3 regions of the Rummeliibacillus sp. G93 genome follow, and region 3 is predicted to be linked to each of the others. Evidence: riboswitches for the same ligand, from Rfam matches in the RefSeq annotation. Region 3 holds a riboswitch; each other region holds the start of a gene.
What was found. A riboswitch is a leader RNA that binds a small molecule or an ion and turns the genes downstream of it on or off. The one in region 3 is predicted to bind lysine.
Positions count from the first base shown of each region.

Region 1: linked by a shared signal. The riboswitch ahead of M2M59_RS15945 (transporter substrate-binding domain-containing protein) and the one ahead of dapA (4-hydroxy-tetrahydrodipicolinate synthase) in region 3 are both predicted to bind lysine.
Region 2: linked by a shared signal. The riboswitch ahead of M2M59_RS00705 (amino acid permease) and the one ahead of dapA (4-hydroxy-tetrahydrodipicolinate synthase) in region 3 are both predicted to bind lysine.

Region 1 is NZ_CP097314.1:3,139,741-3,150,514, reverse strand. It holds gene guaC (GMP reductase) at 1-972, opposite strand, end outside; gene M2M59_RS15955 (L-aspartate--L-methionine ligase LdmS) at 1,260-2,435, shown strand; gene M2M59_RS15950 (hypothetical protein) at 2,645-4,099, shown strand; lysine riboswitch at 4,196-4,382, shown strand; gene M2M59_RS15945 (transporter substrate-binding domain-containing protein) at 4,486-5,337, shown strand; gene M2M59_RS15940 (amino acid ABC transporter permease) at 5,501-6,247, shown strand; gene M2M59_RS15935 (amino acid ABC transporter ATP-binding protein) at 6,268-6,996, shown strand; gene M2M59_RS15930 (ATP-binding protein) at 7,283-8,509, shown strand; gene M2M59_RS15925 (response regulator) at 8,506-9,411, shown strand; gene M2M59_RS15920 (cation:dicarboxylate symporter family transporter) at 9,563-10,774, shown strand, end outside.
Region 2 is NZ_CP097314.1:135,255-146,028, reverse strand. It holds rRNA gene M2M59_RS00730 (23S ribosomal RNA) at 1-1,043, opposite strand, end outside; rRNA gene M2M59_RS00725 (16S ribosomal RNA) at 1,236-2,783, opposite strand; gene M2M59_RS00720 (SLOG family protein) at 3,385-3,945, shown strand; gene M2M59_RS00715 (nucleobase:cation symporter-2 family protein) at 4,038-5,408, opposite strand; gene M2M59_RS00710 (xanthine phosphoribosyltransferase) at 5,422-6,015, opposite strand; purine riboswitch at 6,144-6,245, opposite strand; gene M2M59_RS00705 (amino acid permease) at 6,450-7,961, opposite strand; lysine riboswitch at 8,102-8,281, opposite strand; gene M2M59_RS00700 (CynX/NimT family MFS transporter) at 8,476-9,687, shown strand; gene M2M59_RS00695 (nitric oxide synthase oxygenase) at 9,749-10,774, opposite strand, start outside.
Region 3 is NZ_CP097314.1:2,596,513-2,607,286, forward strand. It holds gene M2M59_RS13110 (hypothetical protein) at 128-493, opposite strand; gene M2M59_RS13115 (Na-translocating system protein MpsC family protein) at 601-966, opposite strand; gene M2M59_RS13120 (DUF2309 domain-containing protein) at 1,052-3,652, opposite strand; gene M2M59_RS13125 (NADH dehydrogenase subunit 5) at 3,649-5,160, opposite strand; gene M2M59_RS13130 (NADH-dependent flavin oxidoreductase) at 5,437-6,543, opposite strand; gene M2M59_RS13135 (D-glycero-alpha-D-manno-heptose-1,7-bisphosphate 7-phosphatase) at 6,865-7,386, opposite strand; gene M2M59_RS13140 (YsnF/AvaK domain-containing protein) at 7,555-8,583, shown strand; lysine riboswitch at 8,671-8,851, shown strand; gene dapA (4-hydroxy-tetrahydrodipicolinate synthase) at 8,961-9,857, shown strand; gene M2M59_RS13150 (cupin domain-containing protein) at 9,920-10,447, shown strand; gene M2M59_RS13155 (hypothetical protein) at 10,597-10,774, opposite strand, start outside.

The DNA of each region.
Region 1 (10,774 bases), 540 kb from region 3:
ATCTCCGTTGAAAATTGAATTTTTTACAATTACATAATCAACATTGCGAATTGCGTCTAGTTTTGTACCGCCTGCATATGAAATAGATGACTGTAAATCTTGTTCCATTTCAATTAGGGTGTCTTTTAAATGCCCTTTATGTTCAACATGCAATTTTTTGCCTTCTACATTTTTACGTTCCCCTTTTTGAAATTCAGATGCAGAGCCAAAGTATTCTTTATATAGTTTGCCGTTTATTTCGATTGTTTCGCCAGGTGATTCTTCATGACCAGCGAATAGAGAGCCAATCATCACCATAGAAGCGCCAAAACGTACAGATTTAGCAATATCACCGTGTGTGCGAATGCCTCCATCAGCAATAATTGGTTTAGTAGCAGCTTTAGAACACCAGCGAAGTGCAGCTAATTGCCAACCGCCTGTGCCAAAGCCAGTTTTAATCTTAGTAATACATACCTTACCTGGTCCAATGCCTACTTTTGTTGCATCTGCACCAGCATTTTCTAATTCTCTAACTGCTTCTGGTGTTCCAACATTACCTGCAATGACAAATGATTGAGGGAGATGTTTTTTAATATGCTGGATCATGTTAATGACTGCATTGGAATGTCCATGAGCAATATCAATAGTAATGAATTCAGGTGTTAGCCCGTCTTTTTCTAATGTCTCAATAAAGTCATATTCTTCCGATTTAACACCAACGCTGATAGATGCGATTAAACCGCGTGCGTGCATATCTTTGATAAAGTCTGCGCGTTGTTCCGGATTAAAACGATGCATGATATAGAAATAGCCATTTTCAGCTAACTGGATTGCTACCTTTTCATCAATAATCGTTTGCATATTTGCAGGGACCACTGGAAGTTTAAAAGTATGTCCGCCAAGTGTCACACTTGTATCACATTCTGATCGACTATTCACAATACATTTTGCAGGAATCAACTGAATATCTTCGTAATCAAATACATTATCCATAAAGGAACACCCCTAAAGTCGAATATTATTTTTTATTTATTTATAAAACGTTCGCCATTTGATAATTTACATTATTTTTAGTTATTTGTAAAGGTCTTTTAGATTTTAGTTATCTTTTTGAAATATAGTTTCTTGTTAGAGAGTAAGGGGTAATTAATAGCATCCTTGTAAGGGATTTTTGAAAGCTATACAGCTATATTGCCTAAAGAAGATTCAATCAACTGACTGAAACACAATAGATACTAAAAAAACAGCCATATTATGGTTATAGAAAAGGAGAAGATTATATGGATCAGCTAGTCGTGAAACCAACCTTTACATTGAAGCAAATTTACGGAGAGGACGCCGTTTATAGCCCAAGACCATCATATAAAGAAAACCCATGGATGTCCCAAGATATGGAACAATTAGACTTTTTAACAGCTAGAGAATTAGTTATCTCAAATTTGCCAACGCTGGTTCATAAAGCCACGCAAACAGACAAAATCAAAGAACTGTTCGAAATAGTAGGGGTAGAAATTCCTGAACAACCCTATCAATATGGAAACCAAGAAGAATATGAAGCTATTTTGCACAAGTGGAGTCAAGAGAAAAAGAAAATAGTTTTCCATTATTTATATGATGAAGATGAAATCAATCGAGAGTGTTATTGGATGGATGCAGAAATGTTTAATTATTTGAACTGTAAGGCCAATATTGATGCTATCATTCCAAAAAAGTATGTCCCTAAACGAGACGTTGTTTGTATAAATCAATTAGAGGAAGAGCTTAAATCATGGAAGCTACCGCTTATTTTAAAACAAGGTGAAGACTTGCCTTCATCAGGGGGCTATGGCGTGATGATTTGTCACACTGACGATCAGCTAGCCGAGGCCATCCACAAGTTTAAAAGTGAAGATGCGAAAATGGTTATTGTTGAAGAGTGTCTTGATATTGAAGAAAATTATTGCTGCCAATACCTTTATTCTAAGGAACTAGGGATAAAATTTATTGGTGCATCAAAGCAAATTACAGATGACAACGGAAAGTACAGTGGTAATGTGCTAGTAGAAAATGTACCGGAAGAAATCATTCAGGCAGGTCGAGAAATTATGGACTGTGGCGTAGAAAAAGGGTTTATCGGTGTAGCGGGGTTTGACCTTGTAATAACAAAGAATGGGCAAGTAAAAGCTATCGACTTGAACTTTAGACAGAATGGTTCTACATCCATGTTATTGCTGCACGAACAACTTGGAAAGCCGGTAAACAAGTTTTTAGCTTACCGATCAAATGATCAACGTGATGCATTCTATACAGCGATAAAAGAGTATGTAGAAAAAGGCGTACTATTCCCATTAGCCTACTATGATGGAGATTATTTCGAGCAAAAAATACCATCAAGATTTACCGGAGTCTGGTATGCAGATTCAATCGAAGAAATTGAACGGTATGAAAAAGAACTTATGGAAAAAAATGTTTTATAAAACGGACCAGAGGATTAAATCCTCTGGCTTTTTTTTGATTTGATTAAGCCCAAACGTATTATTTATGGTAGAATTTTTTAGTAGTAGCACTGTAAAATTAACAAAGAAGATCCTACTTTTAGTAGAAAGAGAACTTTTATTATAGATGAACAATAATAACCAATTGATAATTAGATATAGAAAATTAAATGAATATGGGGAGAAAACCAATGAAGAGCTGGGAATTTATATTACGCGATTATATGATTGGACGTCCAGTCATTGCTATTCAGTACGATGAGGACGATCCAACAGTTGGAGAAATTGTTGACTTAAATAGAGAGCTTCCTTATGGGCAAATTGAAGTAACAGAAGACGGAAAATTAGCATCACTTTTAATTGAAATGGAAGACATCCTGGAACACAATGATGTGTCACTTGATGAGTATGAAGAATTAACCCAAGAGGATTTAATGGGAATTGCGGAAGATTTTATAGATGAATTCTATCAAAAGGATCTTACTTTCCGCAGTATTTCTGAATGGAATGGTGAATCATACTTGTTAACGTTTGAAGCAAAAGATGTTGCACTAAATCTATTCTTGCCTAATTCAGGTGTGACGTTAGAAATAAATAAACAAGGTTTTATCCTGTCGGCTACTTTTAATCAGTCATATTATCAGTTAGCCTATCCAGATATTCAGATTTCTGCTGAAGATGCTAAGGAAATTCTTTTTGAACAACCGCTTGTCGAACTTGCGATTACAGACTTGAATGGGGAATTACAGCTTCTCTACAAACCAAAAAGCGGGACTTTTAGAGTACATGTAGACGGTAGTCTCCAATACGAAGAAGATTTTATGGAATATGGGGAGCAAAATGCGAATTCCTTTGAGCCCGTTACAGTAACCGAGAGCGTAAAGACATTGCTTGGTGTAACTGATGATATGCAATTGATTGAGGACGGGGCGAATCGTTTTTGGTATACAGGCAATTCGAAAAACATCGATGAAGAAGAACCTGTTATTAAAATTGAAAACATAGATTCTATGTTTATGGAATACGAATCGCTGGTAGAGTGGGAAGAGCAGAAAGAAGAACTGCCAGAAGCTACATTAGCTAATAAAGCAAAAATGTTCCTAGAGGCGATTGTGGGGGATGTCCATGAAAAGTACCTGTTAGAAGTACAGCAAGGGGAAATGGAGTATTCGTCATATGGCATAATAACAGAAGAAGACTTGTCAGAAGAGGAACGACAATTCTTTGAAGAGTTGGAGTTAGAAGAAGAGGATGAGTTTGACGCAGACTTTGACTTTGAGCCATATACAACATTTTCATTTATAAGACAGCATAAGGGTGTCCTATTAAGTGATTACACCATTCATATCAATGTAGGGAAATATACGGGGATTATTCGTGAATGTTCGCTGCTGTTGCCAAACGAAGGGAAGTTAAATACCCTGGACATTGTACCAGTCCTGCCTTTAGAGGAAGCCGACGCTAAATTTAAAGAACAGCTGGAAATGCATCTTGCACGAACTGAGGTCAATGATGAAGAAGATGAAGACCTAATAATATACGATTTGACTTATGAAGCAGAATTTCCAGTTGGAAAAGAAATCATGGCTATTAATGCTATGAGCGGGGAAGTCTATTATGCAGAAGAAGAATATGAGGAAGATTGATGGATAGAATCTTTTAAATTGTTGAAATATTATTGACATACATTCCATCCCTATTGTAGACTGTTTAAAACATAACTAAATATAGCCTCACTTATACGGTGAGGTAGAGGCGCAGTATTTATTAGTTCTTAGTGGAGTTAGAGAAAGCGATGAGTCTAAGAAGAAGGAAATATTGCCGAAGTGTGTAACAAGTTTCTCATTGTTGCATGCTGGGTCTGCAGTGAATAACTGCAGGACTGTCTCAATAAATTTCTATGGTTTATTGAGTTGTGCTATCTCAAATTGGGATATAAGTAGAGGATTTAGGACTAGAATTACGTAGCCCTGAGTTCAACTCGGGTCTATAATTCTAGTCTTTTTTATTTAGAAAAAAGGGAGAGATCAATATGAAAAAAATAGGAACACTGTTATCAAGTATTTTACTAATTGCTGTGTTAATTTTAACAGGGTGTAGTTCTAAAGAATCAGGTGATGCAAAGTCTTCAGGCAGCAAAGGAAGCGACACATTTACAGTCGGCATGGAAGCAGGTTATCCGCCATTTAACTGGACGCAAGGTGACGATTCTAATGGTGCGGTTGCCATTCAAGGGAACGCTGAGTATGCAGGTGGGTATGATGTTCAAATTGCCAAAAAAATTGCAGATGGCTTAGGGAAAAAACTTGTTATTTCTAAAATGGAATGGGACGGTTTAGTGCCAGCTTTAGCTTCAGGTAAGATAGATGCAATTATTGCAGGAATGTCTCCTACTGAAGAACGCAAAAAGACAATCGACTTCTCTGACAATTACTACACATCTCATCTAGTGATGGTCGTTAAAAAAGGAAGTAAATATGAAAACGCCACTTCAATTGAAGATTTTAAAGGGGCAAGAGTAACAGCTCAATTAAATACATTCCACTACACAGTTATTGATCAAATTCCAGGCGTAAAAAAACAAACAGCAACGGATAATTTCTCCGCTATGCGTGTGGCTTTACAAGCAGGCAAGATGGATGCATATGTTTCAGAGAAACCAGAAGCAGTATCGGCAACTTCTGCCAATGATCAATTTAAAATGGTTGAATTTAGCGAAGGTAAAGGATTTAAAACAGCGGCAGAAGATACACAAACAGCAGTGGGTATTCCGAAAGATAGCAAATTAACAAAGAAAATCAATGAAATACTAAAAGGCATCTCAGAAGAAGAGCGTACAAAAATGATGGATGATGCCATTAAACAACAACCAGCAGCCAAATAATGCAAAAGTTAACTTAGTGAAAGTCCTCTTCAGCTTTCACTAGCTTTGCATCAATTGCGCTTTAACATGTAACATTCACGCCGAAAGGATATGGCATTGATTAAAGCTTGTTATCCGAGAGACATAAGCATCTGTTAAGGCGCTGTTTGGAGGAGGAAAATAGATGAGTTTAGAATGGTTTATAGAAATTATCGTCAATAACTGGCCAATGTTTTTAAGAGGCGCATGGATGACGTTGCTCATTGCGACAGTTGGTACAATTTTTGGCGCCTTAATTGGCTTAATTATCGGTATTATTCATACAATCCCGAAAAGCAAAAGTAGAGTAAAGAGAATATTTTTAAAATGCATAAGCTTCATTTTAACGGTATATGTGGAATTCTTCCGGGGCACCCCGATGATTGTGCAGGCAATGGTCGTATACTTTGGCTCTGACCTGTTATTTCACATTGATATGGACCGTACATTTGCGGCAATGTTCATTGTTTCTGTCAATACAGGGGCTTACATGGCAGAAATCGTACGAGGCGGCATTATTAGCATCGACAATGGACAATTTGAAGCAGCACGCGCGATTGGTATGAATCATTGGAAAACGATGGTGCATGTCGTTTTGCCACAGGTAATGCGCAATATTTTGCCAGCTACAAGCAATCAATACATTATGAATATTAAAGATACATCAGTGTTAAATGTCATCGGTGTTACGGAATTATTCTTCCAAACGAAGACAATAGCAGGCAATAACTTCCGCTACTTTGAGTCATTCTTTGTTGCCTGTATTATTTATCTGATTATGACGATTATAGTGACACAAATATTGAGATATTTCGAAAGAAAACTTGCCGGCAATGCAACATACCAACTGATAGATAATCAAGAAATGCTGACAGGACAGAAGGCATCTTAATAACAAAGGAGAGGGATTCTATGGAAAACATTATCGATATCATGCATCTCAATAAATCCTTTGGATCACATGAGGTATTAAGAGATATTAACTTTTCTGTTAAGGAGGGTGAAGTAGTTTGTGTGATTGGCTCTTCGGGCTCAGGGAAATCAACACTGCTGCGCTGTATTAACTTGCTTGAATCACCCACTGGCGGAAAGATTTTATATAAAGGACAGGATATACTGGACCAAGGGCATAATTTAAATACATACCGTACTCACCTCGGCATGGTATTCCAGCAATTTAATCTGTTTAATAACTGTGATGTATTAAGCAATTGTGTGGTAGGACCAATAAAAGTGTTAAAGCGGCCAAAGGAAGAAGCGAAGGAAGTGGCAATGAAATATTTAAAGGTTGTCGGGATGGATCGTTACAAAAATGCTCGTCCCCATCAGCTTTCAGGCGGCCAAAAACAACGTGTAGCCATTGCCAGAGCCCTCTCTATGCAGCCTGATGCGCTACTGTTTGACGAACCGACATCTGCCTTAGACCCTGAGATGGTAGGGGAAGTCTTGAAAGTGATGAAAGAGCTGGCGAATCTAGGTTTAACAATGATTATAGTGACACATGAAATGGAATTTGCAAGGGAAGTTTCCGATCGTATTGTCTTCATGGATCAAGGTGTTATCGTAGAAGATGGCAAGCCAGAAGAGGTATTTAATCAACCTAAGAATGAGCGTACAAGGGCATTTTTGCAAAGAGCATAACAAAATACAGGGAACTATTAAATGGTTTCTAGAAATCCAAAATGATTTTCGAAACACCTATTTATTTTCATAAAAGCTCATTGATCAAATGAGCTAACAGTTAGACGATATCCACGCCCTTAGTAGCGTGGATATCGTCTTTTGTTGTTTATATGACTTATAAGTTTCTCCGTATTTTTTCATTCTAGTGCAATCATGGTAATATAAAGAGAATATATTATCTGATTGGAGGGGAATCTCCATAGGCATTAGTCAAAAAAATTGGTTGAAGTCGGAAACGATATGGATGCTATTGATCGCTATTTTAACAGCTGTCAGTAGCGAAATTAAACTCTCTCCCTTTCAAGGCGAACCGTTTCGCTTTGGGGTAGGCAGTATAACTTTTTTAGTGCTTCTGTTAGCTCGGAAACCAAAGTCCGTTTTAAAAACAGGTATTATAACGGGGATAACCGTAGTTCTTTTTCGTCTCATTATTTCAGTTATATTTTACAGTGGCACGTGGGACAATAGTTTTCAAGAACATCTTCCTGCGTTTTTTTATTACTTCTTGTATGTTCTCCTATTTCAATTCATAAAGCTGGAGAAATTTATTGATTCACCATTTAAATTAGGTTTAATCGCTACAGGGATTGAAATTGTGGCGAACACTGCGGAGCATATGCTGAGATACCTTATGTCAGTTACCAATATAGGTATTTCTGATCTGCTCTTAATTGTGATGGTTGCTTTTTTAAGAAGCTTTTTTGTTGTGGGTATTTTTAGTTCAATCATTGCGATGGAAGAGAAAAAACGAGTAGGTGAACAACTATCACTCGACTCTGGCTTATACGTAGAAACGCTCTATTTGCAAAAAATGATGAATCATATCGAACAAATTATGGCTGATAGTTATGACTTTTATCGAACATTGAAAGCTGATAATCAATCAAAGCTTAGTGTACGTGCGCTCCATATTTCCCAGGAAATCCATGAGGTGAAAAAGGATGCACAAAGAATCTTTTCAGGTCTTTCAGACATATCTCTAGTGAAAACAAATGAGGAGTACTATTTATCGAATATTGTAGAATTTGTAGAAAAGGCAAATTTTAAATATGGCGGCATGTTAAATAAAAGAGTGGAACTCAAAACTACTCAGACGGTCGATTTTATCCTATCCCAGCAAAATCCTATTCTAGCCATTCTTAATAACTTAGTTGCAAATGCTGTGGAAGCAATCGAGGACTCTGGCATGATAAGCGTGTCTATATGGGCAGAAGGGAATATGATTCATTTTAAAGTGCAAGATAATGGGACTGGCATTAAAGAAGAAGATATGGATATTATCTTTGAACCGGGTTTTACAACAAAATACAATCAACAAGGCGTTGCGGCTACTGGTATTGGCCTTTCACATGTAAAAGAAATAATCAACATGCTTGAAGGAGAAATTAGGCTCGAAGATCAAGCAGACGGCACAGCCTTTCATATAAGGATTCCAAAGAAAAACATAGAAAAGAGGGTTGAGCAAAGATGAGATACTTTATAGTCGATGACGATGCGGCGAGCCGCCGTATGCTAAAGCAAATTATTTTGGAAGGAGATATGGGGGTCATTGTCGGTGAGGCAGATAGTGGTATTAGTGCTATAGAGTCGATTTTATCCAGTGATCCAGATTTTGTGCTGATTGATTTACTGATGCCTAATTTAGATGGTATTGAAACAATTGAACAATTGCGCAAACAAGGTTTTAAAGGATACTTTATTATGATATCTCAGGTAGAGAATAAAGAAATGGTGGGCCATGCATACGAAAAGGACATTGAATTTTTTATTCATAAACCAATCAACAAAATTGAAGTGCAAAGTATCCTTAAAAAAACGTCAGAGCGTTTTTTATTAAAGAAATCCCTATTGACCATCCGTAAATCACTCTTAAATTTCGAAGCAGAAACACGAGAAGAGTCACATCGAACGATTAAGGATGTGGTTTTCTCCATATTAAATGATATGGGAATCGTTGGTGAAGCAGGTAGCGATGATATTGTAACCATCATTGAATTCTTAGTATCGAGAGAAGATAAACCAAGGCAAATTCCTCCATTAAAAGACTTATATGAAGAATTGGCATGCCGAAAAAAATTAAGCAGCTCTGAAATTATTAAGGAAAGTAAAGCAATTGAGCAAAGAATTCGGCGTACGCTAGTGATTGCTATGAATAATTTAGCAACTTTAGGGGTAGTAGACTATACGAATCCGGAATTTGAGTATTATGCACCTCGTTATTTCGAATTTGCCGAAATACGAGGTTTAATGAACGGCATACAACAGAAGGCTCTAACGCCAAAGAAGATGAAAGTAAATGTGAAAAAATTTCTTCAAGTGCTGTATGTAGATGCAGAAGAAAAATTCAAACACCCGCCACGTTATGATGCATGATGTTATAATTCTCTTTAAAAATTTTAAGTTGAATAAATATTTTTGAATTTTTATTTCATAAAAAATGTCGGATGGTGTCGGATTTTATATGTCTTAGGTACAATAAAAATAATTCACAAAAAAGTTGTAATTTTTAAAAGGGGTGACTTGAATGAAACGAATAAAAATCGGATTGGCTTGGCAAATTTTAATCGGGCTAATTCTTGGTATTATAGTAGGTGCTGTTTTTTACGGAAATGAAAACGTACCCAAATATCTTCAACCAGTCGGCACTATCTTTATGAACATGATTAAGATGATTGTCGTACCGATTATCATCTCTACATTGATCTTAGGGGTAGCTGGACAAGGTGACTTGAAAAAGCTAGGTAAATTAGGGATCAAAACAATTGTTTACTTCGAAGTAATTACTACATTCGCCATCATAATTGGTATTTTTGTAGCCGATTTCTTCCATCCTGGTACTGGCGTTAACATGGATCATTTAACAAAAGGGGATATTTCCTCTTATGTAGAGACAAGTGAAAGTGTTAAATCTGGTGGCGGATTTGCTGATACAATCGTCCATATCGTACCTACGAATGTAATACAAGCGATGTCTGAAGGGAATATGCTTGCTATTATTTTCTTCTCAGTATTATTTGGACTAGGTGTTGCTGCAATCGGAGAAAAAGGGAAACCAGTATTGTCCTTCTTCTCAGGAGTGGCAGATGCTATGTTCTGGGTAACAAATACAATCATGAAATTTGCGCCAATCGGTGTATTTGCTTTAATCTCTGTTACAGTATCAACATTCGGTATTAAATCGTTGGTTCCACTGGGCAAGTTGGCTATTCTTGTGTATGCAGCCATGATTCTTTTTGTTGTGGTCGTCTTGGGCATTGTGGCAAAAATCTTCGGTCTAAGTGTATTTAAATTGATTCGCATTTTAAAAGACGAACTTTTACTTGCTTACTCTACATCTAGTTCCGAGACAGTTTTACCGCGGATTATGATGAAAATGGAAAAAGCAGGTGTGCCAAAGGATATCGTATCCTTTGTTATACCAACAGGCTATTCATTTAACTTGGACGGCTCTACGTTATACCAAGCAATCGCTGCTTTGTTTATCGCACAAATGTATGGAATTGACTTAAGTCTCGGTCAACAAATTACATTGGTATTAACATTGATGGTAACATCAAAAGGTATTGCAGGTGTTCCAGGCGTATCCTTCGTTGTATTGCTTTCAACTCTTGGAGCTGTAGGTATTCCTTTAGAAGGTTTAGCATTTATCCTTGGTATTGACCGTATCCTTGATATGGCACGTACAGCTGTAAACGTAACAGGTAACTCTTTAGCATCACTTGTTATGGCTAAATCA
Region 2 (10,774 bases), 780 kb from region 3:
CTGGTGGTCTGGGCTGTTTCCCTTTTGACTACGGATCTTATCACTCGCAGTCTGACTCCCGTGTATAAATCACTGGCATTCGGAGTTTGTCTGAATTCGGTAATCCGGGATGGACCCCTAGTCCAAACAGTGCTCTACCTCCAGGATTCTTCATCACGAGGCTAGCCCTAAAGCTATTTCGGAGAGAACCAGCTATCTCCAGGTTCGATTGGAATTTCTCCGCTACCCACACCTCATCCCCGCACTTTTCAACGTGCGTGGGTTCGGGCCTCCAGTAAGTGTTACCTTACCTTCACCCTGGACATGGGTAGATCACCTGGTTTCGGGTCTACGACCACATACTTATTCGCCCTATTCAGACTCGCTTTCGCTGCGGCTCCGTCTCTTCAACTTAACCTTGCATGTAATCGTAACTCGCCGGTTCATTCTACAAAAGGCACGCTATCACCCATTAACGGGCTCTAACTACTTGTAGGCACATGGTTTCAGGATCTCTTTCACTCCCCTTCCGGGGTGCTTTTCACCTTTCCCTCACGGTACTGGTTCACTATCGGTCACTAGAGAGTATTTAGCCTTAGGAGATGGTCCTCCCAGATTCCGACGGAATTTCACGTGTTCCGCCGTACTCAGGATCCACTCAAGAGAGAATGCACTTTTGACTACAGGACTGTTACCTGCTATGGTGGGTCTTTCCAAACCGCTTCGCCTAACGCATTCCTTTGTAACTCCGTATAGAGTGTCCTACAACCCCAAGAGGCAAGCCTCTTGGTTTGGGCTCTTCCCATTTCGCTCGCCGCTACTAAGGGAATCGAATTTTCTTTCTCTTCCTTCAGGTACTTAGATGTTTCAGTTCCCTGAGTCTGCCATCAAGACGCTATGAATTCACGTCAAGATTCTACCCCATTACGGATAGAGGGTTTCCCCATTCGGAAATCTCCGGATCAAAGCTTACTTACAGCTCCCCGAAGCATATCGGTGTTAGTGCCGTCCTTCATCGGCTTCTAGTGCCAAGGCATCCGCCATGCGCCCTTAATAACTTAACCGTTGGCTTATAAAAGCCTTTAAGTTATTAAGCCTAAAAAATTTAAAACTTAATAAATGTGTTACTTAAGAATTTCTTCAATGTCGTTTTATCCAGTTTTCAAAGAACAATGTTTTGAGAGTATGAACCCTCAAAACTGAACAGCAAGATGTTAATCCTACAGACGAAGTCTGTATTCCGTTAAATTCCTTAGAAAGGAGGTGATCCAGCCGCACCTTCCGATACGGCTACCTTGTTACGACTTCACCCCAATCATCTATCCCACCTTCGGCGGCTGGCCCCAAAAGGTTACCTCACCGACTTCGGGTGTTACAAACTCTCGTGGTGTGACGGGCGGTGTGTACAAGGCCCGGGAACGTATTCACCGCGGCATGCTGATCCGCGATTACTAGCGATTCCGGCTTCATGTAGGCGAGTTGCAGCCTACAATCCGAACTGAGAACGGTTTTATGAGATTAGCTTGCTCTCGCGAGTTTGCGACTCTTTGTACCGTCCATTGTAGCACGTGTGTAGCCCAGGTCATAAGGGGCATGATGATTTGACGTCATCCCCACCTTCCTCCGGTTTGTCACCGGCAGTCACCTTAGAGTGCCCAACTAAATGATGGCAACTAAGATCAAGGGTTGCGCTCGTTGCGGGACTTAACCCAACATCTCACGACACGAGCTGACGACAACCATGCACCACCTGTCACCAATGTCCCCGAAGGGAAAACTCTATCTCTAGAGCGGTCACTGGGATGTCAAGACCTGGTAAGGTTCTTCGCGTTGCTTCGAATTAAACCACATGCTCCACCGCTTGTGCGGGCCCCCGTCAATTCCTTTGAGTTTCAACCTTGCGGTCGTACTCCCCAGGCGGAGTGCTTAATGCGTTAGCTGCAGCACTAAGGGGCGGAAACCCCCTAACACTTAGCACTCATCGTTTACGGCGTGGACTACCAGGGTATCTAATCCTGTTTGCTCCCCACGCTTTCGCGCCTCAGTGTCAGTTACAGACCAGACAGTCGCCTTCGCCACTGGTGTTCCTCCAAATCTCTACGCATTTCACCGCTACACTTGGAATTCCACTATCCTCTTCTGCACTCAAGTTCCCCAGTTTCCAATGACCGCTCGCGGTTGAGCCGCGAGATTTCACATCAGACTTAAGAAACCACCTGCGCGCGCTTTACGCCCAATAAATCCGGACAACGCTTGCCACCTACGTATTACCGCGGCTGCTGGCACGTAGTTAGCCGTGGCTTTCTAATAAGGTACCGTCAAGGTACGTTCATTTCCTAACGTACTTGTTCTTCCCTTACAACAGAGTTTTACGATCCGAAAACCTTCATCACTCACGCGGCGTTGCTCCATCAGACTTTCGTCCATTGTGGAAGATTCCCTACTGCTGCCTCCCGTAGGAGTTTGGGCCGTGTCTCAGTCCCAATGTGGCCGATCACCCTCTCAGGTCGGCTATGCATCGTCGCCTTGGTAGGCCGTTACCCCACCAACTAGCTAATGCACCGCGGGCCCATCCTGCAGTGGCGCGAAAGCGCCTTTCAACATTTCACCATGAAGTAAAATGGATTATCCGGTATTAGCTCCGGTTTCCCGAAGTTATCCCAGTCTGCAGGGCAGGTTGCCCACGTGTTACTCACCCGTCCGCCGCTAAATCAGAGGAGCAAGCTCCTCGTCATTCGCTCGACTTGCATGTATTAGGCACGCCGCCAGCGTTCGTCCTGAGCCAGGATCAAACTCTCCATAAAAGTGTTTGATTGCTCAAAATTTCACTAGCGCATCATCTTTACGATGATGTCTTTAAAACTAACAGTTGTTAGTAAGTTTAAATGATTAACATCTTGCTTGTTCAGTTTTCAAGGTTCATGTCGTTCGTTTGTTTTAGCGAACTTTTATATAATATCATTTCTAAATCGACTTGTCAACAACTTTCAAAAGTTTTTTTATTTGAAGTTCGCTAACTTGGTAAGTCGCTATCAGCAACTTTTATATAATAACAACTTCTAGAAGGTATGTCAACACATAATTCAATTATTGTTTTATACAAAACGGCTTCTATTATAATCGCCTCATCACACGCACTAATTTCTCTTTCAATATCAATGAAGTCGTAATAACAGATGCTACACCTTTGAGTAGTTAATAAGAGTTTCTTCTATAAATAAGAACTAATTAGATCCCCATACACCCTCGTTGCCATCAAAAGCCAACTATTGTAAAATTAAATGTAGGTTTTGTAGCACAGTTCTGCTTAACCTATAAACTATTTCTATATTTATATCAGTCAACCGGTTTCTTTTAGGCTAATGGGAAATCGGTTTTTATATTTCTCACCAAAGGAGTGTTCTAATGATAAAAAGACTCGTCATTACTGGTTACAAGGCACATGAACTTGGCATCTTTGACGATAAGCATGCTGGGATTCCTATAATCAAGCAAGCTATCAAAGAGAGGTTGCTACCTTTAATTGAAGAAGGTCTTGAGTGGATAATAATGACCGGTGCGCTAGGAGTAGAAACATGGGCCGCGGAAATTGTGATGGACCTTCAATTAGAATATCCCGAACTGAAATATGCCATTATGACACCTTTTTTGGATCAAGAGAAGAGATGGAATGAAGCAAAGCAAGAGAAATACGAAATGATACTCTCTCTCGCTGATTACACCACAAGTCTAACGAATCGTCCTTATGAAGCACCTTGGCAGTTTGTTGAGAGCAATAAATTTCTTATTCAGCATTCGGATGGCATTTTAATCGTATACGATGAAGAAAATGAAGGCTCGCCAAAGTATATAAAAAAACTTGCCGCGCAGTATGCCGACAAGTTTGACTATGAAATTCTTTTAATAAATGCGTATGACTTGCAGTTAATCGCTGAGGAAGAACAAATGAAAAAGTGGGAAATGTAAATGCCCCTCCTCAACACTTTCTAGATGTTGAAGAAGGGCACCGTTTTATTCTTTAAATTCCTCCTTCATTAATAGAAGGAAACTGATTTGTACTAATGAACCTGACCATAACTCTTATTTTTCGGAAGCTCTTTGCCTTTAGTTGAAACGGCTTCTCTTTTCATTGAACTATCCAAAGAACTTGATTTCACCTTTTCACTACGGCCCCAAGGAAGCATATTAAAGACTATATTCATTGCAATTGCTGTTACACTTCCTGCCACTATGCCATTACTTGTTAATATACGTACACTTTCAGGTAAGATGTCAAAAATTTGGGGAACTACAGTCACGCCAAGCCCCATTCCTACCGCGCATGCAACGATCATAGGGTTACCTTCTGTTTCACCAATAACAGAGCCTAACATTTTAATACCTTGTGAAACCACCATGCCAAACATAGCAATCATAGCCCCACCAAGCACAGCAGTTGGAATAATTGTCGTTAATGCCGCAATTTTAGGTAAGAATCCTAATGTTACAAGAAAGATACCAGTAATAAAGATTACTGCACGATTTTTAACGCCAGTCAATTGCATAAGGCCTACATTCTGTGAAAAAGCGGTATATGGGAATGAGTTAAAGATTCCACCGATAATAGAAGCTAAGCCCTCTGAACGATATCCTCTTGCAAGTGCTTTATCATCAATTGGCGTATTAGTCATATCACTTAATGCAAAATAAGAACCTGTTGATTCAACCAAAGATACTAGAGCCACCAGCGTCATAGTAATAATAGGTACAACGTGAAACTCTGGTGTTGCGAAGTAAAATGGCGTTACGATTTGGCCCCATGCTGCTTCTTTTACAGGAGTAAAGTCAACTTTACCCATAAAACCTGCCGCAATTGTGCCAAGTACTAGGCCGATCAGTATCGCAATCGAACGAAAGAATCCATTTGTGAATCGGTATAACAAGATAATCGCAAGAAGCGTGCCAAACGCAAGTGTAATGTTAGAAGCAGATCCGAAATCAGCTGCTCCTTGTCCACCGCCCGCATTGTTGATAGCTACTGGAATTAATGTAATTCCGATGATTGTTACAACACTACCTGTCACAACCGGAGGGAAAAATTTAACCAGTTTACCAAAGAAACCTGAAATCAAAACAATAATTAAACCTGAAGTGATGACCGCACCATAAATTGAACCAAGGCCATATTTGTCGCCAATGCCAATAATAGGCGTAACGGCTGTAAACGTACACCCGAGCACTAAAGGAAGGCCAATACCAAATACTTTGCCTCGTGCAACTTGCAATAATGTAGCAATCCCACACATCATGATATCAATCGAAACTAAGTACGTTAGTTGTGTTGTATTAAACTTTAACGCCCCACCAATTATAAGCGGCACTAATATAGCACCTGCATACATCGCCAATAAGTGTTGAATGCCCAGTGTTGCAAGTTTTGCTTTGTTCATTCTTTGCCGCCTCCTAAGAAAATTGGATTTCTTTGTTTTCTAATGATGAAACAATTGCCAGTGAATCCACTCGATATCCTTTGTCGCGTAAAACCTGACCACCTTGTTGGAATCCCTTTTCGATAACAATACCGATACCGCTAATAGTTGCCCCTGCTTGTTCGATAAGATGAATTAAGCCTTTAGCTGCTTCGCCATTAGCTAAAAAATCATCAATGACAAGTACTACATCATCTTCTGTTAAGTAATCTTTTGACACTGTCAGCGTGCTAGTTACTTTCTTAGTGAATGAATATACTTCAGTTGTATATAGGTTATCAATCAACGTCACCGATTTGCTTTTACGTGCAAAGACTACAGGCACTTCTAATAGAAGGCCAGCCATCACAGCTGGTGCTATGCCGGATGATTCGATTGTTAATATTTTTGTAATTCCTTCATTTTTATAAAGCTCCGCGAATTCTTGACCAATTTTTTTCATCAATTGTGGATCAATCTGATGATTTAAGAAAGAATCTACTTTTAAAACTCCCTCTGATATTACTTTACCTTCGTTTACGATTTTATCCTGAAGTGCTTTCAACACGAGGAACTCCCTTCTTTTCATTAGCACTTCGGCTTTTTTACGTACAAAAAAGCCGAAGAACTAATACATCCAATCATCTACGAGTGGAGCAAAGTCCTTCGACTTATTGTCGAAAGTAATAGCAAATAGAATGTAATGAACAAACTACTATTTACTAGATTGCTTCTCATAGTCAGATCATTTACGGTAATCTGGTAGAAACTTGCAGGCCATATCCCTGCTATTATATGAGTGAATGTTATGTAATTTTGATTATCTTTATTATAGCATGTAAAACGTAAAATTCAATATAAATTCTCTTTGTAAGTGTTGGTAAATAACCCAAAACCGAATAAACAGATTAATTATTCTGATAGAAACATTTAAAAAGCGAACATTATGTAAAACGAAACGGCTCAATTCACAACAAAAAAGCTAATCTACCAACGTTGATAGATTAGCCTTCAAGATTTAAATTATTGTACTTGGCGTTTCGTTGTCAGATCTGCCTTTTCTAGACGTACAACCTTTGTTTTGCATTTCAGTTTATGGCCAAACCAGATAACAAGGAAGATTGGCAAGCCAATATAGGATACTAGGATGCCGTACCAATCAATATGGTCGCCTGTAAACGCTGTGTAGTTTTGTCCTAAGATAACAATCGCACAAAGGACAAAGGCAAAAATCGGACCAAACGGGAAAAATTTAGAGCGATAAGGCAACTCTGAGAGATCACGGCCCTGTGCCACAAATGCTTTTCGGAAACGATAATGGCTGGTCGCTATACCAAGCCATGCAATGAAACCGCACATACCAGAAGCGTTTAAAAGCCAGATATACACTGTTCCAGATCCAAAAAATGATGCCAAAAAGGATAAACAAGCCACTGCTACTGTTAAAACAAGTGCTGCAACAGGAACACCTCGGTTGTTTAGCTTTTTGAAAATCTTCGGTGCATTACCTTCCACTGCTAATTCACGTAATGTACGAGATGCTGCATATAACCCTGAGTTGCCGGCTGAAAGAATCGCCGTAAGAATAACTGCGTTCATCACAGAAGCAGCAAAGGCAATGCCTGCATTTTCAAATATTAATGTAAAAGGACTTACTGCCACGTCATCGCTATTTGCTAAACGTGCATCCGTATAAGGAATTAATAAGCCAATCGCTAAGATAGCTAAAACATAAAACAATAGAATTCGCCAAAAGACCGAGCGCACAGCCTGTGGGATTGTTTTTTCAGGATTTTCCGTTTCACCAGCTGTAATCCCAAGCAATTCTGTCCCTTGGAAGGAGAAGCCTGCAGCTAAGAAAATGCCTAATGTAGCAAAAAATCCACCATGGAAAGGCGCGTCGCCTTTAAAGAAATTAGTAAATCCGACCGGAGCATGTCCGCCGAGAATACCAAAAATCATTAAGAAACTAATGATGATAAATATAATAATTGTTGCCACTTTAATAAGCGCAAACCAATATTCGCTTTCGCCAAAACTTTTCACTGACAAAAAGTTTAAAGTAAAGATAATTATAAGAAATGCAGCACTCCAAATAAATGAAGGAGTGTGCGGGAACCAATATTTCATAACAATCGCTACAGCTGAAATTTCAGCTGCAATCGTTACTGCCCAGTTGTACCAATAATTCCAACCAAGCGCGAATCCTAATGAAGGATCAACAAATTTGGAAGCATACGTGCTGAATGATCCTGATACAGGCATATAAGCGGCCATTTCCCCTAAACTTGTCATAAGGAAAAATACCATTACACCAATTAGGCCATAAGCTAACAGTGCTCCTCCGGGCCCTGCTGCTGCAACCGAGTTGCCGCTTGCTAGAAGTAGGCCTGTACCGATTGTACCGCCAAGTGAAATCATGGAAATATGGCGGCTTTTTAAGCTGCGTTTCAGTTTCTGTTGTGTATTTGAATGAGAATCATGTTTAATGTTTGTTCGTATTCCTGCATTTGTATGTGTTTCTACTCTATTCATAACTCTCCTCTTTCCGTTTTTCATTGCAAGAAAAGGTCGAGCTGAAGGTATTCTTCGCAGCTGTCTATAACAGCTAAAATTTAAATAAAAAAGCCATCACATATATAACTGAGATGGCGTCCGAATTCCCCATCAACCTTGATCAAGATAGCTCAACACGCCGACATTGGCGTGACAGTTCTGCACCTTTCGATAGCAGCCCCAGCACTAGCAATAAAAAGCTTGCTTGTACTTCGGCAATATTCCCTTTTTAATCGAGTCCTAAACGCTTTCTCGCCTCGTCGATTATACTCATGAATACCGCGACCTCTACCTCATCTATTGGATGAGGCATGCAATATATAGTTTTAAGTTACCTACATTGTAATATATTAAGCACATGACTACAAGGGTAAATAGAAAATTACTATATTTTAGAAAGAAGGGGACATGTTTTGTAAAACAAATATTGATAAAGCAAAATGATTCCTGTACGTTTTTAATATCTATTAAAAATTCAAAAGGAGGATTTCCTTTGGCTTCAGAACAAGCTACGAACCGAAACAAGAAGCTGTCATGGGACAAAAAAACATGGCTTTTAGTGCTCGGTATTATCTTTATCGCCACAACTTTGCGATCCCCTCTCACTGCTGTTGGCCCTATTATTGCAGATATTAAAGAAGGGCTCACTATATCAAATGTGTGGGCGGGATTGATTACAACTATCCCCTTGCTTGCATTTGCAGTTATTTCACCATTTGTCCCTAAAATTTCACAGCGTGTTGGATTTGAAAGAACATTGTTATCAGCCTTAATACTTTTGGCTATAGGTATCTTAATGCGTTCAGCGGGCAGTATCTTTTTCTTGTTCTTTGGAACGATTATCATCGGAGTTGCTATTTCATTTGGCAATGTCCTCTTGCCTGCTCTTATTAAATTAAAGTTTCCTCTTCAAGTAGGATTATTAACAGCACTTTATTCTGTTTCCATGAACCTATCCGCCAGTATAGCAGCGGGCGTGAGCAATCCAATAGCAGAAACAACAATCGGATGGAAGGGAGCTCTTGCCTGTTGGGGTATTCTGGCCATTCTCGCTATCATAGTATGGTTACCGCAGCTGCAGAATCATGTGAAGGTGACAAACAACAATGAACCTTCTCAACGCACTAAACCTATGTGGAAGTATCCTCTTACTTGGGCTATCACCTTCACGATGGGGCTACAATCCCTGTTGTTTTATACGACGGCTACTTGGATTCCAGGGCTGCTTGAAACCCAAGGCATGAGCCCGAGCAAAGCGGGATGGATGTTTTCTATTCTACAGATAGCACAATTGCCAATGACTTTTTTAACCCCGATTCTTGCAGGTAAAAAAGCTGACCAAAGACCGCTCGTTGCATTATTGTCACTTTTTTACTTTGCAGGCTTCGTAGGTATATTTATGAATTGGACAGAGCTTACATTGTTATGGATGTTAATGATTGGATTCGCTGGAGGGGCATCCTTTAGTCTTTCTATGATGCTTTTCTCTCTTCGTTCACGCAACGCTCAAGAAGCAGCTGAACTTTCAGGCACCGCACAATCCATCGGGTATTTGCTCGCTGCAGTAGGACCTGTACTATACGGTTTTATCCATGATAGCTTTAATAGTTGGCATGCTGCGAACAGCTTATATCTTATTGTCACAGTCCTTTTGTTCGTCTTTGCATTCATTTCTGCTAAAGACCGATTTGTAACGAAAGAATAATAGCAAAAGCGCCATTAGCTTTTAGCTAATGAGCGCTTTTTCATTCTTATTCTTCTCTGCTTTATCTGTCTCCCAACCCTTTGAAAGGTGATGGCCGATACATATAAGATGGAGTGTTTTTTTTATTTTTATACGGTTTATGGAAGATATGCGTTAAAGCCGGCGATAGAGGCGGAATAAGCCAAGTCCAATTGCCTGTCACATCTCTATTTTCCGCTTCTTCGTTCATTTCAAAACGTTTAAATTGCTGTGCTGCAGTGTGATGATCCACAATGCTGACACCATCTTCCCGGAAAGAATACAAAACGGCTTCATTTAATTCAATTAGTGCACGATCTTGCCACAAGTTTGTGTTTGATCGCATATCTAAACCCATCTTCTTCGCAATAAAAGGGAGCTGATTATAACGATTTTCGTCTGCAAGATTTCTTGCACCAATTTCCGTTCCCATATACCAACCGTTAAAAGGAGCAGCAGTATAGACGACTCCCCCTATCTCAAGAGGCATACTTGAAATGATAGGAACTGCATACCACTTTAAATGCAACTCAGAAAACCAGCTATATTCCGGATGCCTGATTTCCACTTCATTTATGTATATAGAAGGAATCTCAAAGAACTTAGGTGGCCGATTATCAACTTGAATAACTAAAGGCAACACGTCAAATTGCCCTCTCTTCCCTTTCCATCCAAGTTTTAAGCACTCATTTGTAAAAGCAACCGAATCCGCATCACCCACAATGGATTGATCTTCACATTCATAACCCGCATAGCGTATCAATTGATGATTCCAAATACGGACACGGCCAGGCTCAAAAATTGTGATAACAGGCTTGATTTTCCCATTATTGAAGGCATATTCAATATGATTGATCAATTTTTGAAAAATAGTTTCTTCTTCTAATACGCCCCGTTCATCCTTCACCTGAAGGGTTTTCCAAAACAATCTGCCTATACACTTATTGCTGTTCCTCCAAGCTACCTGAGCACCGTAGCTTAATTCTTCAGGAGTATGCTTATAACTTCCATTTTCCTCTAATTCTTGACGTACCTCTTTCAAACGATGATCTAATTGCTCGTCCGGCAA
Region 3 (10,774 bases):
ACGGATCACCAAAAGTTCTTCATACTGAATGAATTCTATAGAAGAACAAAAAATACCGAACAAATGTGAGATTTTTTCACATTGTTCGGTTTTTTCATAGGCAACACTCATTATTATCTTTTATCATTTACAGGATATTTTGTTTTACAAACATTAAAAATTCTCTTTGCATCGAGCCAAGAGTCAATATTTTGGTGGGAATTCTAAACTTCCATGCCTGCCTCTTTAAATTGAAAGACCATAGGACTGTAAGCGGATCTTTAGTAGCATACTTTTGATCTTGGATTTCAGCTAATTCAAAAATAAGTTTATGTACTATTTTGGTGGAGAATAGATTTAGAAAAAGAACAATCATATGATTATCATTTATCAGTAGTATAGCTCGATTGGTGATAGCTGATAAGCCTTGAGGCGTCGCGTAACAAAGAAGCATATCTGGCTCTCTATGAGATTCAGCAAGACTTTCAAGCGATTTTTTAGTAATAAATAGCATGATGAGATACCTCTATGTATATCAAGATTTTGTTTCAAACATTATAAGAAAAAAGTGAAATCATTAGAAAGATTTCACTTTTTTTCACAGATAGAATGGGTAAATAATTAACTTAATTCACTTTGTAAATCTTTATACAGCTTAAAGAGCATTATTCGCTCTCCTGTTTGTGTGCTTATATCTGTGTGGAAGCTTAAAACCTCTTGGTTTGTGATCGATCTGATAATTGCCTTTAATTCATCTATTCCTGATTCTACAAGACTATTGCGATGATCTTTTACCCTTAGCAATCCTTCTTTCTTTTCACAGACAGAATATTCTGCAGGCGTTAGGATACCTTGTAGCACGACAATAATCATGTCTCGCAAAATATCCGATTTCACTGAAACCGATCCGCGCCCTAAATAATTCTTCTCCCAGTGCGTCAAAGCTTTGCTGATTTCCGATTCTACCGTTCCTCTAGTTTTATCCATTTTTCAATCTCCCGCTAACCTGTTGGCATTTTAGTCATTCTGCTTCTATTTTAATAATGCGAAGGTAATCACGTAAAGCAATAACTTATGAAAAACTGTGCCATATGCCATCTGGATCGATGCACGAAAGGCGAATCCAGCCGTTCTGTAGCTTCTGGCGGAACTCCGCATTCTGTTCTAAGATTTGCTGAACCCTATACTTAGGCGCTTGCACGACCACTAATAAACGTATAGGTGCATGGTACGCCTCTTCATCAGACATCATAACAGATTGCCATGGAAGTCCAAAAAGAAGATCGCTTGCATTACCCTGCATGACGCCAACTCCCGCAGTAATCGTCTGTGTGGCTTTATTGCCGCTGCCATAATAATGCGGAGCTACTGTAGACGCATAATATTGTAAGTTAATCCATTGTGCTACTAGAGCAGGGCCTGCAATGATACTAGCCAGTATATCGCCTGTTGGATCTAGCTGCCACTGATAATTTTGAAGAAATACTCTTCCCTCTAGGTCACAATCTTCCGTTAAGGTCCGTTCGCCGATTATAAATCCAGCATTCCGCGCTAACCCCCATTCAGGACGCACCTCGCTCCAATCGTCAGCGAAACGGCGTACCTCCTCTTCCGGATCTAGGCAATCAGGATGGAGTGTCGGAAGCTGAGCAAGTCTTTCAGCGTTTACACTCTTACGCACAGTTGGAAGAGCCCCTTGAATAAGCTGGAATGAATTTTTTACAGCTACCGGTAATTCTGGCAGATACGTAAATTTCAACTCATCCAACGAAGTAATATGCTCAGCCGCTGCAAAAACAGTATCTTCTGGTATGTGAATGCCTTCTTTGGCAAGAGTCTCACGAACATTAGATAGATTACATAATGTCGCCAACACACGTGCATTAAATTGGCTTGATGCTCCTCCACATGCCCCGCAATCAAGAGCTGATGCATATGGGTTGTTTCGACTTTGGCTTCCATGACCGCAAATAACAACCAATGGGGCAAAGTTCTCTGTCAAACTCATTGTTTGAAGGGCTTGCCGTACATAAAATACTTGTTCTTCTTCCGTAAAACCTACAGGCAATTCACCTGCTCCTTCATCTGGAGAATGAAGCGTCAATTTTGTCATTGGCTTTTTAAGCCATTTTTCGCTCATTTGTCGCATGACTTCACCAGCTTTTTGCGGGATAAAGCTTCGTGCTAATGTTTGAATACTAAGCCATGGTCCGCTGATTTCAGGCAATAGCAGGCTCGTCAGCATATTTTGTTTCATTGTTTTAAATGTTTTCCCAACGGAATGGGCAGTATGTGCCCGCTCAATGTATTGTTCTAGCTGGTCCCTGTCCGTAGATTCAAGCACTTTGTGAGAAGGCTTAAACATAATCGGCAATGAATTATGGCTATTGGAGCTTGCAAGTTCGTTTGTTTCAATTGGCAAGCCAAAAAATCCAGCTGTCCCAAAAGTCTCAAATGGCCCGCTTCTTTCTAAATGCCTTCTGAACGTTTCAGAACGTACATCAATACAAAAAGCAAATTGTGCTGCGATTGTTTTTGCTTCTTCTATTGTTGTAGGTTTAGTCGGCAAGCATTCTTGAAGATTTTTTTCATACGTTTTCTCCCAAGCTTCTAGCCAAAGGCGGCCTTGGACAAAGGAATCGAAGCGATTTGCGAGCATAAGGCGTGCTTTTATTTCCTCTGGTTCTAACTCTGCCCAATCCTCGAGTCTCTCTCTGCCAAATTCAACCCAGCTAATAACAAGTTTTTCAATGAGTTGAACATCATCTTGCACTGGCTCTGGCAACGGAAGATATTCTTTTACGAATATATATTCAAGAGATAGCCGCATAGCCAGATATTCTAAAAGCAGTGCCGCTGATTCTTCTTCACGGCTGCGTATCATACCTGCCCATCCTGGTAGTGCAAGGAGGTGAGCCTCCAAATATTCTTGCCATTCTGTGTTAGGAATATCCATACTGTGAAGCACTTCCATCAATGCTTGCTCTGCATTTTGATTTAGTTGATCAAGTTGCCTGCGCGTTTCATGAGTAAGCGTGCGATCATATTTAGCCATTTGGCGCCATGCTGCATAAAATCCAGCCTCTTTATTGGGCATGGACCACACCGCAAGTGATTCATCCAAATATAATTTACACCATTTAATCACATGTAGATTTACATTTTCTACAAGAGATTCGTTTCCTGGTTGTTGCACACGTTGACTCATTGTTAAGATGGAATGTTTATTTTTAGTGGGTGAAAAGTATTTACTATACCAAAGTGCAGCAGTCTTTGCGCCAGGCAATTCTCTTGTAGTGAAGGAATTTGATTCTTGTTGTAATACATTACGGCAATATTCTTTCGCGAGTTCTCTAGGCAAGCATATCAACTGCTCATCAAGCCATGCATTCAACCCATCTTCTAAGATGGCCAAATCAATTTCTCCCTTACGAGCAGCAGAGGAGACGATGGCATGATTAGGATACATGTCAATGTCACCCGTCTCCTTCAGCCTTTTTGCCACTTGGTCAAAAGTCTGGTGCTCGAGTCCCGCCCAAGGGCTTCTTGCTGCAAAGTTATTAATATCGCCGAGGGGCACAATGACCTCGCTCGCTTTTTTTACAATCTCTTGAAGCGAGCGATCGTTCGGTTTAAATCCCTCATCATAGTGAAGTGTTGACGCCGTACTCATTGATAATTCCCCTCCTTCGTTAATAATTGTGCAAGATAGTTTGGATGGCTTTCCGCGAGACGTTTTTTAGGTTCTCCAAGCCGAACTAGCCATAGATAAAGCGCAAAGGATACTTTATTATTCCTTCGAATCAGCCAAGTTCCACATACAATCGCAGCTAGTAAAACAACTAAAACAATAATCGATAGTATAAACGGCTGATGGAAATCGCTGTCGATGGTCCCCTGCAAAATGTTGTAAAACAGTGTATGAACGACTTTAAAAACAAGTCCACCTGCAACTAATAAGAAGAAACCTGCGATTTTTCCAGTAGCAGTAGGGTGTGCCGCTACCAACTGTGCCCATGCAAGGGCAATCGACCAGCCGAGTAGAAGAGCACTAATCAGCTGATAGCCTTCTCCTTTAGCTGTCAGCCAAAGCCCTAATCCTATAAGTGTTCCAAGCGCACCACCTGCAACTGTCCATATAACAGAAGCTGCTTGGTCCTTAGAAGTAACAGGCGCTTTTGCCTTGGCAGCTGAACCTGCTTGCAAGAAAAGAGTAGATTTAAACAAACCATGCAATACTGCATGTGTAATAGCTGCAAGATAGGCGCCTAGTGCACATTGCACCAGCATAAAACCCATTTGTGCTATTGTTGATCCCACCAACTGCCGTTTATAATCCACTTGCACAAGCATAATCCCTGTGCCGATTAAGACAGAAAGGCCTGCAATAACAAGTAAAATTATCTGCGCCAAGTCCCCATTAAACAATGGAGAAAAACGAGCAAGCATAATACTTCCCGCATTAACAATCCCAGCATGCATAACAGCTGAAATAGGTGTTGGTGTAACAACAGAATCAAGTAGCCAACGATGTGTTGGCCATTGAGCAGCAGGAATGAGCGCTGACACAAGAAGCAATAAATTAATTCCTGTCTTTTCATAACCAGTTAACAAACCTAATGTATCAGAGGTCAGTATAGTTGATAAACGCCATTCGCCTGTACTGTACGCTAACCAGAATAACGCAAGGCCCAGTGCCAGCAAACTAGCTAATAGATAGCCGCGGGATACTTTTGCAGCATGCTGCGCTACCTTCCATTCCTTCCTTAATCCGATTAAGACAGTTAAACAAAATAGTGTTAGCCCCCATCCAATAAATAAAAGGCGAACATCATCAGATAACCATGCCAGGGCATCAGCTGAAGTAGTAATAGTTAAAAGTGCAAAGTACTTGCGGTATGACTTATCGCCTAGCAAATAATGGACACAATATCGCTGAACGATTAATCCAATTGTCAAAACAAACAGAGACCAGAGCCATGATAATGAATCGAAATGCAATACTCCTAGGAAATAATCTCCTTTAGAAAAAATAAGACCTAATAAAGCGGCAATTGGTGCTAATGCCAGTATGCCGATATGAATGCGAATGAATCGAAGCGGGACTTGCGGATGCAGGATACACAATCCGCTCCCTAGAGAAAGTCCAAGAAAAATGAGAAACAATAGTGGCCACGACATCCAAAATCCCTCCTTTTTTTTACATAAAAAAACCGACAATTTCATCATTTAAAAGGCGCAAGGCACTATTAAACAAAGAAATTATCGGTTTACTTTTAACGAACCCATCTTGAATGGGGATTAATCGTCTACCTTTAATATTCATTCTTCCTTTTAGAAGAATACCGTATTATAGTTTCATTTTTTCAAAAAGCCATATCGCTATAGCTCTTTGCTAAAATGTTCTATAACTAACTCATTATTAGTAGCATACTATTTGTCAAAAATTCTGTCAAGTCAAGCCTTCATTCCAGGAATCCAATTCGGTCTTTTTAGAGCTCCCCACATCGGGTCAGGGATCGCTAATTCTTTCTGCATAGACATATCCATTTCTGTTCTAATGGATGACGGATTTTCTTGCGCTTTTTGTACCCAATCCGGTTCAATTAATAATTCGCGGCCTAATGCCACAAGATCAACACCTGTCTCCAATGCTTTCACTGCATCATCGAAACTATAAATTGATCCTACTCCAATCAAAGCAGTCCGGCCATTGATCGTTTCTATTAACAGTTGGACACGTGTTTTTTCTTGGTCGCCAGTAAAACGATGCGGCTTCGCGAAGAATTCCATATGCGATACATGCAGATAATCCAGCCCTTCTGCGGCCAAAGCATCTACAAGTTGGATAGTATCATCCATTGTAATCCCGTTTTCTTCAGGTTCTTCAGGTGAGAAGCGATAGCCAATGATAAAGGCTTCCTTAGCATGCGTTGCAGCCACTTGTTTTACCTCACGTAAAACCTCTAAAGGAAAGCGCATACGATTTTCAATTACTCCACCATATTCATCGGTCCTTTTGTTCGTGTGGGCAGAGAAAAATTGTTGCAATAAGTATGTGTTAGCTCCATGAATCTCAACGCCATCATAGCCTGCTTCGATCGCACGACGCGTTGTTTCGCCATACGCTTTGACTGCCTCTTTTACTTCATCAGTTGTCATGGGTCTTGGTGTTGCATTGTCTGGATAAGCGACATCACTTGCACTTACGATTTCGCCATTTGGTACCTCTTCTGGAATAGATCGTCTTCCTCCGTGGAAAATTTGAAGCACTGCTTTTGCTCCTCCTGTATGAATCGCATCAGCCACGCGTTTTAGGCTAGGGATAAACTTGTCATCATATCCGGCAAACTGTCCTGGAAAACCTTTACCGTTTTCTAATACATGCGTGCAGGCTGTCACAATCATACCGACGCCTTCTGAACGGCGTGCATAATAAGCAACCTCCGCATCAGTAACGGTTCCATCGGCATTGCCAGAGTAGTTCGTCATTGGTGCCATTACGACTCTGTTGCGCAATGCTACTCCGTTTTTCAAGGTATATTCTTCAAATAAATCTGCCATACATATTGACCTCCTATTTTTTATTTCTTCACTAATTTATCGTATTCTGCAAGTAATCATGTGTCAAAGAATTGAAACTTTCTGGGAAGGCCCCTCTTACTAGTTCACGTTCTCCAATAGTTTTGTGGTTACTGAAAAACCCTGATTTGTATATTTTAAAGATACTAATTTGATGTGGAGATGAAGTGGGAATAGCTGCGTTTTGCTAAGAGTAGTGGTAAGCCCTGAGTTGTCTTCGCTGATCCAACTTCAATATAGCTATTTCGTTGAAAAACAACTGCAATTCAATTTCTCCCGCCCTCTTAGTCTCCTAACATGGAATTACTGATGTGTTATAATCCATTCTGCCGCTTCGCTCAAGTCATTACATACTGCATCGGCTAGTGGATTGCGTTCACCTAAATAAACTGTTTTCGTCCCTGCTTTCTTCCCCGCCATTATATCTGTATCGGTATCACCAACCATAAAGGATTTTGATAAGTCAACTTCATATTTTGTTGCTAGGTCTTCAATTAACTTGCTGTTAGGCTTCCGGCAAGCACAACCAGCTTTTGGTTTATGTGGACAATAGACTGCCTCATCCACATGGGCTCCCTGTTTCTTTAACTCCTCAATCATATGCAAGTGGATTTTTTTCAATTCCGATTCTTTCATATATCCAAGACCTACACCGCCCTGATTGGTGACCACAAACACAAAATCAAAATAGGCATTCAATTTTTTTATGGCTTCAGGAACACCTGGCAAGAAATATAAATCTTTCGGTTTGTTCACAAACTTTACCCGCTTGGTTAGTACCTCATTAATGACCCCATCACGATCTAAAAATACGGCTTTTTTCATATATATAAGCACCTTTCTTTAGCGTTTATCTTCTTCATCATTGTCACATTTTACTAATTCTAAAACAAACATTCTTTTATGCTTAAGCGTTTCGATGAAAGAGATTCGGGTATATTTATGTTGTAATCGCATATCAAAAAAATGAAACAAATAATGGAGGTAATACACATGGATAAAAAAGTATTAGGAATTTATAACTCAAGCGCGGAAGTGATTAAAGCTATTGATGAATATCGCCAAAAAGGATATGCAACTGACGATTTCTCAATTGCACTTAATACAACAAACTTCCCTTCTGCTCCATCAGTCGTAAAAAATGAAACAGGCGTACTAACAGAAGATGTTGGCGGTCGCAATATGGAAGAAGATGAAGGTTTCTTCGATCGCCTAGCAGCAGTATTTAAAGGTGATTTCCACACAGATGTGGACCATGCATCTTATTACGAATATTTCTTAACACTTGGCTTTGATGAAGAATCTGCTCGTCGCTACGAACGCGATATTAACGATGGCCGTATTCTACTTTTAGCAAACAAAGAAGATGATGCCCTTTTAGGCACTGCTGACCCACTAACACCAGTAGACAACCAAGAGGCAAATGTAGGTCTTGATACCACAGTAGCTCCTAATGATACAGTGGATGTTAATAATACAGTAGCAGATGAGCAAACATTAAAGTTGCGCAAAGAACAACTTGATGTAGAAAAAGACCAAGTACAAACTGGTGAAGTTGAAGTTCACAAAGATGTTGTGGAAGAACCACAAACAGTCAATGTACCTGTCACACATGATGAAGTGTATGTAGAAAGACGAAAAGTTACTGATGAAGCAGCTGCCACTACAGATGCTTATGCTCCAATGGGTGAAGATGACACCATCCGTATTCCAATCGTCGAAGAACAAATTGAAGTGACGAAAAAACCAGTGGTAAACGAAGAAGTAGTCATTGGTAAAAAACAAGTGACCGAAACAGAACAAGTCACTGATAATCTAAAACGCGAGGAAGCACGCATTGAAACGACTGGTGATGCTTCTGTCACAGATAGCGATGTAGATGATGCAAATCGTGGTGCTATTACAGAGCAAGAATTGTACGATCCTGCAAATCAAAACGATAATGACCTTAAAAAGAACAATCTTGATGATACGCTTACAGCTGGCAATATGAATGCCGATATTAAAAACAGAGAAATATAATAATATTTGGCTTTCTATCTTGTAAAAGCATAGCTAGACTGCTATACTTTCTGTAATTGAATATTCACTTATTTCAATATCTTTTGAAATAAGGATAGAGGCGCAAAAACCATGAGTAAGCTGCAAGAGGATGATGAGATCCGACTACTGCAGTGGAAAGGGGAATTTGCCGAAGCTTAGAGAAACTCATATTTCTCTATTGCTGGGCCTGCTGTTGAATAAACACAGGACTGTCATGTAGGAAACTATATGGAGGGCTATCGTACGCATGGAGATGACTTTATGAATTCTCGCAGCAACGTAGTCACGTTGCTGCTTTTTTTGCGTTATTTTCTATACTGCCCTTCTCCAAAAAATGAAAAGGAAGTGGAGAAGCAATGAATTTTGGAAGAATTATAACGGCGATGGTGACCCCATTTGACCAACAAGGAAATATTGACTTTAGAGCTACTCGTGAGCTGATTAATTATCTTATCGAAAACGGCTCAGATGGGATTGTGATAGCTGGTACTACAGGTGAATCCCCTACACTTACAACAGCAGAGAAAATCAGTTTATTTCAATTTGTCGTAGATGAAGTAAACCATAGGATTCCTGTTATTGCAGGCACAGGATCTAATAATACAAGGGCATCCATTGAACTGACTAAGTCTGCTGAAGACATAGGTGTGGATGGAATTATGCTTGTTGCACCTTACTATAATAAACCATCACAAGAGGGCCTTTATCAGCACTTCAAAGCAATTGCGGAATCAACACAGCTACCAATCATTCTCTACAATATCCCTGGAAGAAGTGTTGTCAATCTATCCGTTGAAACAGTCACTCGCCTTGCCGCGATTAATAACATCGTGTCCATCAAAGATGCGAGCGGAAACTTGGATGCAATGGCTGAACTCATTACGCAAACACCCAATGACTTCAGTGTCTATACAGGAGAAGACCATTTAACACTGCCATCTCTATCGATTGGTGCTACTGGCGTTATTTCCGTATCCTCCCATATAATTGGAAATGAAATGCAAGCGATGATGGAAAAGTTTAAAAACGGGGATGTGACGGAAGCTGCGGCAGATCATCGTAGACTCCTCCCTGTATTCAAAGGATTATTTAGCGCACCTAACCCTTGCCCTGTAAAAGCTGCTCTGAATTTGAGAGGAATAGCAGTAGGCGGTGTACGTTTGCCTTTAATACCCCTTAATGAAGAAGAAACTACTGAGTTGCAGCATCTATTGCAGTCTGTATGTAAAGAAGACACAGCTTTAAGAAGCTAACTTAAAATAGGCACCAAAGTTCCGCAAGAAGCGTACAGTATAGTAAAAAAAGGAATGATGTTTTGTATCACTATCATTGTCCATCTTGCGGAACAACCCACCACTATTATCCGAATAGCCCCTCCCCTTACCAGTTTCAAAATCAATACCAGCAAACCTACCAAAGTCCGAATAGTGTTTATTTAAGAGATTATGGCCCAGCACCTTTTGCTGTCAATATAGACACAGCAACAAAACAAAATACGAACTATCGCACAGCGCTGTGGACCGGTGAGCATTTGCAGCTTACTCTGATGAGCATTCCAGTCGGAGGAGATATTGGTTTGGAGATTCATCCGCATACGGACCAGTTTATTCGCATTGAAGAAGGCGAAGGCCTTGTACAAATGGGCAAAAATAAACAGTTCTTAGACTTCCAGCAACCAGTGCGGGATAATTATGTCTTTTTTGTTCCAGCTGGTACATGGCATAATCTGACGAATACAGGCAACAAACCAATTAAGCTGTATTCAATCTATGCACCTCCTAACCATCCAAGTGGCACGGTCCATCAAACCAAAGCAATCGCCGAAGCGGAGGAACCCCAATAAAAAAGCATTAAACAAGCAGCTTTCGCCTTATGGGGAGGCTGCTTTTTCTGTATAAAGAGTGATTCTTCCTTTTAAATTTTGAACATAAGAAAAGGAGAATCTTTTTGCGCAAGATTCTCCTTTTCTACTAATTTAATTAATGAAAGCGTTTATTTCAAAGTAGCTGTAATAATCATTTCTCCAGTAATGCTATAACGTCCTTTTTTCACGGTATAGACAAACTCACGTTGCTTGGTTCCTTCTGCAAGTGTTACAGCTTTTACTAGGTGATGATTATGATCGTATAAGCGCATCTTTTCATCAGAGTATGCTTGACCATATTTTGAG